Regions from separate parts of the Latilactobacillus parafuchuensis genome, predicted to be linked through region 1. Evidence: riboswitches for the same ligand, from Rfam matches in the RefSeq annotation. Region 1 holds a riboswitch; the other holds the start of a gene.

What was found. A riboswitch is a leader RNA that binds a small molecule or an ion and turns the genes downstream of it on or off. The one in region 1 is predicted to bind thiamine pyrophosphate.
Region 2: another riboswitch for thiamine pyrophosphate. It lies ahead of thiM (hydroxyethylthiazole kinase); the one in region 1 lies ahead of thiT (energy-coupled thiamine transporter ThiT).

The regions. Positions count from the first base shown of each region.
Region 1 is NZ_CM143875.1:1,972,439-1,977,118, reverse strand. Features, by position in the region: gene ACVPPQ_RS09775 (DegV family protein) at 1-274, shown strand, start outside; gene ACVPPQ_RS09770 (NAD-dependent succinate-semialdehyde dehydrogenase) at 560-1,966, shown strand; gene xerS (tyrosine recombinase XerS) at 2,684-3,745, shown strand; TPP riboswitch at 3,815-3,911, shown strand; gene thiT (energy-coupled thiamine transporter ThiT) at 3,959-4,564, shown strand; gene ACVPPQ_RS09755 (heavy metal translocating P-type ATPase) at 4,614-4,680, opposite strand, start outside.
Region 2 is NZ_CM143875.1:840,055-844,734, forward strand. Features, by position in the region: gene nagE (N-acetylglucosamine-specific PTS transporter subunit IIBC) at 1-1,443, opposite strand, end outside; TPP riboswitch at 1,680-1,786, shown strand; gene thiM (hydroxyethylthiazole kinase) at 1,858-2,658, shown strand; gene thiD (bifunctional hydroxymethylpyrimidine kinase/phosphomethylpyrimidine kinase) at 2,660-3,472, shown strand; gene thiE (thiamine phosphate synthase) at 3,465-4,130, shown strand; gene ACVPPQ_RS04365 (SLC5/6 family protein) at 4,127-4,680, shown strand, end outside.

The DNA.
Region 1 (4,680 bases):
ATTAACCGATTCACAGTTACAAATTGTCGCTAAAGGTCGGGGTTCTAAAGCATTTAGTAAGGTATTAAACGAAATGCAAGCCACCATTAGTCAACAAACGTTAGTAGACGTTGGCATCTCACACGTCGGCGTTGAGGAGGATGACCTGGTTAAGATTCAAGGTATTTTACAACAGGGTCAACCCGATGTGCCATACACCGTTGCATTAACGAGCCCAGTTATCATGAGCCACGTTGGCCTGAAAGCATTTGGCATTATGTATCAAACTAAATAATCTCACAAAGATAATCGTGCGTCTTCGCCGATTATCTTTTTTGTGTAAATATTAAAGTGGTCTATCTAATAAATATAAATATTCAACGGATAATTCGCTAATTTATTGGCATTTATCGGCATAGAAACGCCATAAGATTAAATACTGGTCTAATTGACAAGATGGTGTTAACATTTCAGGTATACACAAATAAAGCGCTACCTAACAGACAATCAATTAGCCATTTTAAAGAGAGGCCTCTGTTGGCAAAACAAGATTAGCTTTATTTAAGAAAGGTCGATCAATATGAGTTATCAAACAATTAATCCACTAACCGATGAGGTCCTTAAAACTTATCCGAATCATGACGCTGCCTATGTCGAACAGGCGCTTGTTAAAGGTGATGTACTGTACAAGCAATGGCGGAATGATCCGGTTGCTAGCCGAAGTCCAGTGTTAAATAAAGTGGCTGATTTAATGGCCGCTCAAAGTGATGCACTAGCTAAAATTTTAACAGTGGAAATGGGCAAACGGTTTGTTGAAGCCCAGGGTGAAGTGGCACTTTGTATCTCGATTGCCCGGTATTATGCTGAACACGCGGCTGATTTTTTGAAACCCGAACACATTAAATCTTCAATTGGCACAGCGCAAGTTATTTCTAGACCAACCGGAATCTTGATGATGGTGGAACCATGGAATTTTCCATACTATCAAATCATGCGTGTTTTTGCCCCTAACTTCATGGTAGGTAATCCAATGCTTTTAAAACACGCCAGTAACTGTCCCATGGCCGCTGAAGCCTTTGAAAAGATTGTGATCGCGGCGGGGGTGCCTGAGGGGGCTTTCGCTAACTTGTACATTACTTATGATCAAGTTAACCAGATTATTGCGGATAAGCGGGTCCAAGGCGTCGCTTTAACGGGTTCTGAACGCGCGGGCCAACTAGTCGCTGCTGAAGCTGGCAAAAATATGAAACAAAGTTCCCTAGAACTAGGGGGGAGTGATCCCTTTATCGTCTTAGATGATGCCAATTTAGCAGAGATTAAAAAAATTATTAGTGGGGCTCGTCTATTTAACGCCGGCCAAGTCTGTACTTCTTCTAAACGGTTTATCGTTACCGAAAAGAATTATGAGCAAATGTTAGCGATGTTAAAAGAAGCTTTTGCAGCCGTTAAACTAGGCGATCCAATGTTAAGCACCACGACGTTAGCGCCCTTAAGTTCTTCAAAAGCAAAACAAAACTTAGCACGGCAAGTACACGCTGCAGTCGAAAATGGTGCAACTTTGGCTTTTGGTAGTCTGGCACAAAACAAACCGGCCGCATTGTTTGAACCAGTCATCTTAACGAATATTACCAAAGAAAACCCAGCATTCTATCAAGAATTCTTTGGTCCAGTTGGTCAGATCTATCGGGTACCAGACGAAGCCGCCGCAATTCGCTTAGCTAATGATTCACATTACGGTTTAAGTGGTGTTGTGTTTGGGGGTTCGCCTGAACACGCCACTAAGGTCGCCAGCCAATTAGAGACTGGTTCGGTATTTGTTAATAGCTTCGGGGGTACTTTACCAGAATTACCGTTTGGGGGCGTTAAAAATTCAGGTTATGGCCGTGAATTAGGCCGTTTCGGGATTGAAACCTTCGTCAACAAAGAAACGATTGTCACCAAGCACAATCCAATCAATCTAGATGATGCCTTTGGTGGCTTTGTTTAAACGGATTATCAAAAAGTTATTCTGAAATGACCGACATTCAGAATAACTTTTTTGTAGATTAAAGGCTTAAAAAAGTAGGTAGGTGGGCACCGATTTTAAGCCTGAAAAAGATTAATCTATTCTAGTTTACATAATATATATTATACGAAGTTGTATCATAATCATCAAGAGAGGCTTCTTTAATCGATTTAGTCTGTTTAATGCACTTGTTTTAAACCACCAGATTGACTTAATCAATTTAGTGACCGATAATTCGTTAACCGAATTGCGTTTTCAGTTCCATTCTGAATTGCTGCATGACTGCTTGCCGTGTGATTCAGCCTTAAGATTCAACTACCATAGTCCAGCCAGTTGATCAATCGTTGAGTTGGATTCGTTAGCATGAACTTTAAAAACCATTAAATTAGCCTGAAAATACCGTAAATTAATGATTTTAAACCGATATTCAGCTCATTTAGATGCTCATTAAGTTGATTTGAGCTAAATTGTAGCTATTTAGCGGGTAAAACACCTAGGTTACGTGGCAAAAGCGTTGATATACCGGTATTTATCTATAATCAGCAGTCGATTGCAAACCACCAATGTCAACCTGATCAGCTGGGGCGCTATTTTAAGATTAAACAAGTGTTGTTAAAATTATGGTTTTAACAACACTTGTGGCATTTTCACCTTTTCTTTGCTAAAATTAAGTTATTCGGTTTCTAAGGAGTTTTAATCATGGATCAATTACGTTATCTAGAATTATGTGAACAACGTTTAACTAGCTTGCCCGATTACGTTCGTAAATTTTATATCAATCGACAGGCTAACGCCTATTCCTCGGCGACGCTCTATCAATACCTGCAAGAATACGTACGCTTCTTCTCTTGGCTGATTGACGAGCAGATCGTAACGGTTGCTGAACCGAGGTTAATCCCCCTCACCGCGCTTGAGAAGATGAAATTAGAAGATATTGAACTCTATAAGATCTATTTGATGAACAAACGCAAAGCTAATCACCACAAGCTCTCCTTTCAGGCCGTTAATCGCTCAATTAACGCTTTAAATGCACTCTGGTACTTTTTAACGATTGAAGCGGAACAAGCCGATGGTGAGCCTTATTTCTATCGTAACGTGATGAAGAAGGTTAAATTACTGAAATCATCCGAAACTATGGCGACCCGTTCACGACACATCGGTCAGAAGCTATTAACCGGCACTAAAAAACACGATTTTATTGATTTCATGCAGATGACCTATCCAAAACAACTTTCTAATCGGCAATTAGCCTCTTACCAGCAAAATTGTGAACGCGATGTCGCCATCTGCGTCTTAGCATTAACCACTGGCATTCGCTTATCCGAATTGGCACAAGCTAATTTAGCGGATCTGAAATTAGAACAATTAACCGTGACCGTTATTCGTAAAGGCGGCCAACAAGATACGGTCCCAATTGCACCCTGGGGCCAACCCTACTTACAAGAATACGTTCAAATTCGTCAGACGCGTTATGCAACAACCGCCAATGAGCACGCATTATTCGTAGCGAAATATCGTGGTCAGGCGAAACGGATGAGTAATTACGCTATTGAAAAATTGGTGGCAAAATATTCTGAAGCTTTCGGAGTGCGCTTAACGCCGCATAAATTTCGGCACACTTTAGCAACTGATTTAATGACCGCGACGCATAGCGAAACAATTGTGGCAACCCAATTAGGCCAAACCACGACCCAAGCCACCCATTTATACACGCACGTTGTCGATGATGAACAACGCGCAGCCATGGATAAAATGGAATGAGTCGAAATCGATTACTTGACACGGGTGCTGATTCAGGTATACTGAAAACGTTCTTAAAATTAAATATTAACCATCACAAAGGGGAGCCATTGGCTGAGAGTGATAATAATCAGACCCTTCGAACCTGTTTGTTAAGACAAGCGTAGGAATTGTGATGGAGTTGAATATAACAACTCCTTTTTTGTGTTGGTTGACCAGAAAAGGGGTTTTTCTATGCGTCATCAGCGTTTATTGATTCAAATTGAAGGAGCAATTTTAGCGGCCTTTGCAGTTGCTCTGGAATACGTACCACATACTGTTGGGCCATCTGCAATTGAAGTTTCATTTGGTCTTATTCCTATCGTGATCTACAGTCTACGGCGCGGAGCCGTGCCAGGCATGATTGCAGCGTTTATTTGGGGGACGTTAGATTTAATTCTTCGCGGACTTGGCAGCGGCAGCGTGTTAAACGTTTGGCAAGGACTCTTCGAATTTACGGTTGCCTTCATCGTGGTTGGCCTTGCTGGTATCTTTCAGCATCAAGTTCAAACCAGTATTCGGCAACACCGAAAAGTTAAAACGTTAGCATTATTGTGGTCGGCCGCGCTAGTCGCCAATTTCGCTAAATATTTCTGTCACTTTATTGCCGGTGTGGTTTACTGGGGCTCTTATGCACCCAAAGGAATGAATCCGTGGTATTATTCGCTCGTGATTAATGGTGGTAGTTTTATCGTGACCTTCATTTTGACCGGGATTGTCGCAGGCGTGTTATTCGCCATGTTACCGACGATTTATTTACCCAAAGATATGGCGTTTGATCAACAAGCTGCTAAATCATAACATCAAAAAAACCGTCACCTAAAATCAGGTAACGGTTTTTATTTGCCTATTATTTGAGTAATGGTCGATCTTTACGAGCCTTCAGTGAATATAAAATTGAAACTGTATCGACGACT
Region 2 (4,680 bases), 1.1 Mb from region 1:
GACGAATTGCACTTCAGTCCCGATAATAATTTGAATATTTGTCTGATCTAAGACGTTAATCCCAGCAACACCAGCCGCTTTAATGGCCGCTTGGTTCGCTTTACCCGTATCTGCTAATTGAAGGCGGAGACGCGTGGTACAATTATCAATCACCTTGATATTGGCTTTACCACCGATGGCAGCGTAAATCTTTTTAGCTTGAATCATGAATTTATCATCATTTTTATCAGTTGCGACGGCTGGTGCATCGTCAACAACTTCTTCAACTTCACGCCCGGGTGTCATCAAGTTAAATTTCTTAATGGCAAAGTTAAAGCCGAAGTAATAAATTGCGGCCATTGCGAGCCCTTCAACCAATAACATCAATGGTTGGTTTGCAACTGGATTCTTTAAACTTAAAACATAATCGACTAAACCAGCACTAAAGGCAAATCCGGCTGTCCAGTGGAAGAATGCGGCGATTGCCAATGAAATACCAGTAAAGGCTGCGTGTAACACGTAGAGTGGCCATGCCACAAACATGAATGAGAATTCAAGGGGTTCAGTTACCCCTGTAAAGAATGAGGCAAAACCAGCAGCTAACATTAATGAAGCTGTTGCTTTTTTACGTTCAGGACGCGCATTTTTATAAATCGCATAGGCCCCAGCTGGTAATCCAAACATCATCACTGGGAAGAAACCAGCTTGATACATACCGGTCTTACCAACAATGGCCGTCCCGTTAGCGATCGATTTAGCACCGCCTAAGAAATTCCCGATATCATTAATATTCGCAACGTCAAACCAGAACACTGAATTCAACGCATGGTGTAACCCGGTTGGAATCAATAAACGGTTGAAGAACCCGTAAATCCCAGCCCCGGCCCAACCAAGATTAGAAATTGCTTTACCAAAGGCCACTAATACGGTGAAGACTGCTGGCCAAACGAAGTATAGGATGGCTGAAACAACGACCATGGCAGCGGCGGCCATAATCGGTACCAACCGTTTCCCACTAAAGAAGGACAGCGCCATCGGTAACTTCACGTTATGGAATTTATTGTACATGGCAGCGGCAATTAAACCGGCTAAAATCCCAATTAAGACGTTCCCTTCAATCTTACCAAAAGCAGGATTGACTTTAGCGATGTCTGATAACCCTTGCATCGCTTGAACTGAAGCAGGTGCTAAGATGGTCTTCGGTACTAAGAAAGCTACCAAACCAGCTAAGGCTGCGGCCCCATCTTGATCCTTCGACATCCCTAAAGCTAAACCGACGGCAAATAGTAATGGTAAATTATTTAAAATCGCGCCACTACCACCGGCTAAGAAAATCGTGAAGATGTTAGCATTTGAATCGCCATTGCCAACCCAGTTAGCAATCCCCATTAAGATGGCAGCTGCTGGTAATACGGCAACTGGTAACATCAATGAGCGACCCATTCGTTGTAAGTAATTTTTCATTGCGAATACTCCTTAATATTTTTCGATGTTTTCATTAAACCATTAACAGTTAACAGACGCAAGCGCTTAATTTTTGGTATAGACCTTTATAGATGGCTTTTAAAGCGGTTTCTTTATTTAAAAAAACATTGGTCTATACCTCGTGTATAACTGACTATTTAAACAAATTATTTTCAACAATTATAAAACGGTTGCAAAAGCGACGGCATCCCGTATACTAAGGGTACAATTAAATCGCTTTGCACTAGGGGTGTTCTTTAGAAGAACTGAGATAGATTGATTCAATCTAATCCCTTCGAACCTGTAAGTTCAGACTTGCGTAGGAAAGTGCTCCCTTGCTTATTTGTTAAGCCACTTTTCTATGCCGTCGTGCAGCCAAAAGTGGCTTTTTTGATATTCTAAGGAGGCTCTACCATGAATCAGACCTTATTGAACCAACTGCGGCACACAAATCCAATTGTGGCCAACATCTCGAACCACGTGACCGTCGACCAAGTCGCCAACGTCCAAAACGTGATTGGCGCGTCGCCCATTATGTCCAGTGCACCTGAAGAAGCGGCCGATATCGTTGCGATTGCCCAAGCGATAACCGTTAACATCGGCACGCTCGCCCAACCCCAGATTGATCAAATGGTCACGTTGTTGCAAGCCGCGTATCAAATGCACAAACCGGTTGTCTTAGACCCGGTCGCCGTCGGTTCCTTAACGTATCGTCAAGGCGTAATCGATCAACTACTCACTTTAGGCACCCCCGGTATTATTCGTGGAAATGCCGGTGAGATTGCCTATTTTGCCGGGATTGACTGGCAAGCTAACGGGATTGATGCCGGGAGTGGTCAAGCCGACATCGTTGATTTAGCGCGACAAGCCGCTCGTAAACTGAACACTACGATTCTATTAACGGGTCCAACAGATGTGGTCACCGATGGTCAACGGACGACCCAAATCTTCAACGGGACCCCGCTCTTCCAAACCCACGTCGGCTCTGGTGATATGTTAACCGGCGTTTGCGGTGCGTTCGTCGGCATGCTACCTGACGATCCTTATCAAGCAGCCGTTGCCGCAGCCACTACTTTTGCCGTCACTGGTCAATTAGTTGCTGAAGCGATGCCACAACCGTTACCTGGTAGCTTTTATCTGCAATTATTAGACCGTTTGTTCACGGTGACGACCGAAGAAATCAGTCAAAAAGCCCAATTAAAGGAGTCCAATTAAGATGAACGACTTTCCACAAGCCCTAACGATTGCTGGTTCCGATAGTGGTGGCGGTGCTGGCATGCAAGCTGACATTAAAACGATGCAGGAACGCCACGTTTTTGCCACCAACGTGGTCGTCGCGATTACCGCTCAAAACACACTCGGGGTGCAAGACAGTTTCCCGTTGCCCCTTGAATTGATTACTAAACAATTTGAATCATTGGCAGCCGACTTCCACATTAAAGCCTGTAAAACCGGTATGTTAGCCGATGCCGCACACGTGGCGGCCGTAGCCGAAAATTTACGGCGCTTTGACTTTGGCCCGCTGACGTTAGACCCCGTCATGATTGCTAAGGGTGGAGCCGCACTTTTAACCGAGGATGCGATCACGACTTTACGCAACGAATTATTGCCTCTCGCAACCGTCCTGACGCCCAACTTACCCGAAGCCGAAGTCTTGATTGGTCAATCCGTTAAAACACCAGCTGAGTTCAAGTTAGCCGCCCAAATCTTACAAAAAATGGGCGCGCAAAACATCATCATCAAAGGTGGCCACCAAACGGCGGAACAACAAGCCAACGATTATATTCTATACGCGGATGGCAGTGATGAATGGCTGTCGACACCCCGGATTGAAACGATCCGAACGCACGGGACCGGTGATACGATTTCAGCTTGCATCACGGCGGAACTTGCCAAAGGCACGCCCTTAAAACAAGCGATTCGGATTAGTAAAGCCTATATTCAAGCGGCAATTGCCAATCCGATTGCCGTCGGTCACGGCCATGGTCCGACCAATCACTGGGCGTATCGGGAGGTTGAACATGACTAATATTTCCCCGGAAATACTCCAAACCTATTTAGTGGCTGGCACCCAGGATACCGGCGTCGCCCAATTCTTACCGACATTAGAAGCGGCACTTAAAGCCGGGATTACTTGTTTTCAATTCCGCGAGAAAGGTCCGAATAGTCTGCAATCAACTGCTGCGATTGAACACTATGCCCGCCAAGCGCAGCAACTTTGTCGAACTTACCAAGTCCCTTTTTTCATTGATGATCGATTAGAACTGGCCTTAACACTCCAAGCTGACGGCTTGCACGTAGGTCAATCCGATCAACCGTGGGCTAAAATCGAAACCGCCAAACGCCACGGTTTAATCACCGGTTTATCTTGTCATAGCGCCGCCGAAATCATAGTCTGTCATCAGCAACCGATTTTAGATTATTTAGGCATTGGCCCCATTTTCCCCACCCATTCTAAAGCGGATGCGCAATCGCCACTTGGCTTGCAACAATTAGCCAATTTTGTATCGCTCAGCGAACGGCCAGTGGTCGCAATCGGCGGGATTTCACTACGCAACGTTGCCAGCGTCGCCCAAACCGGCGTTGCTGGAGCCGCCGTCATTTCGGTGATTACCCAGAGTTCAGATATTGCCCAAACCGTTCAAACGTTAAAACAACCGTGGCACGCTAGCGAGGCTTCATTATGAAAATCAATCGTAATCAATTTTTACTATGGTTTGGCGCCGCGATTTCGATTGCCGAAATCATCACCGGCACCTTAATCGCACCGTTAGGCCTTCTCAAAGGCAGTTTGGCCATTATTATCGGCCATTTAATTGGCGCCTTTTTATTGTTACTGCCAGCAAGCTTCATCGGGGGCCAACGTCAACAAAATGCGATTGAATTAACCCGACCCGTCTATGGCGCCAAAGGGATGTTGCTATTTGCCGGCCTAAACGTGATTCAACTCATCGGTTGGACTGGTATTATGATTGCCAATGCCGCGCAATCTTTGCAGCAACTAAAGCTACTCAAAACTTCCTATATCGTTGATACACTGATGATCACCGCGCTAATCATCATCTGGCTCGCTTTAAAATCGCAACTCTTCTTTAAACTAAATAACACAATTGTCCTCTTATTGGTCATCGCCTGCGTTGGTCTTTTTTGGCAACTTGGGACGCTCCCAATCAATAGTCAACACACAACGGTTCAACCGATTCATTTTGGATCAGCAGTTGAACTGAGTATTTCAAT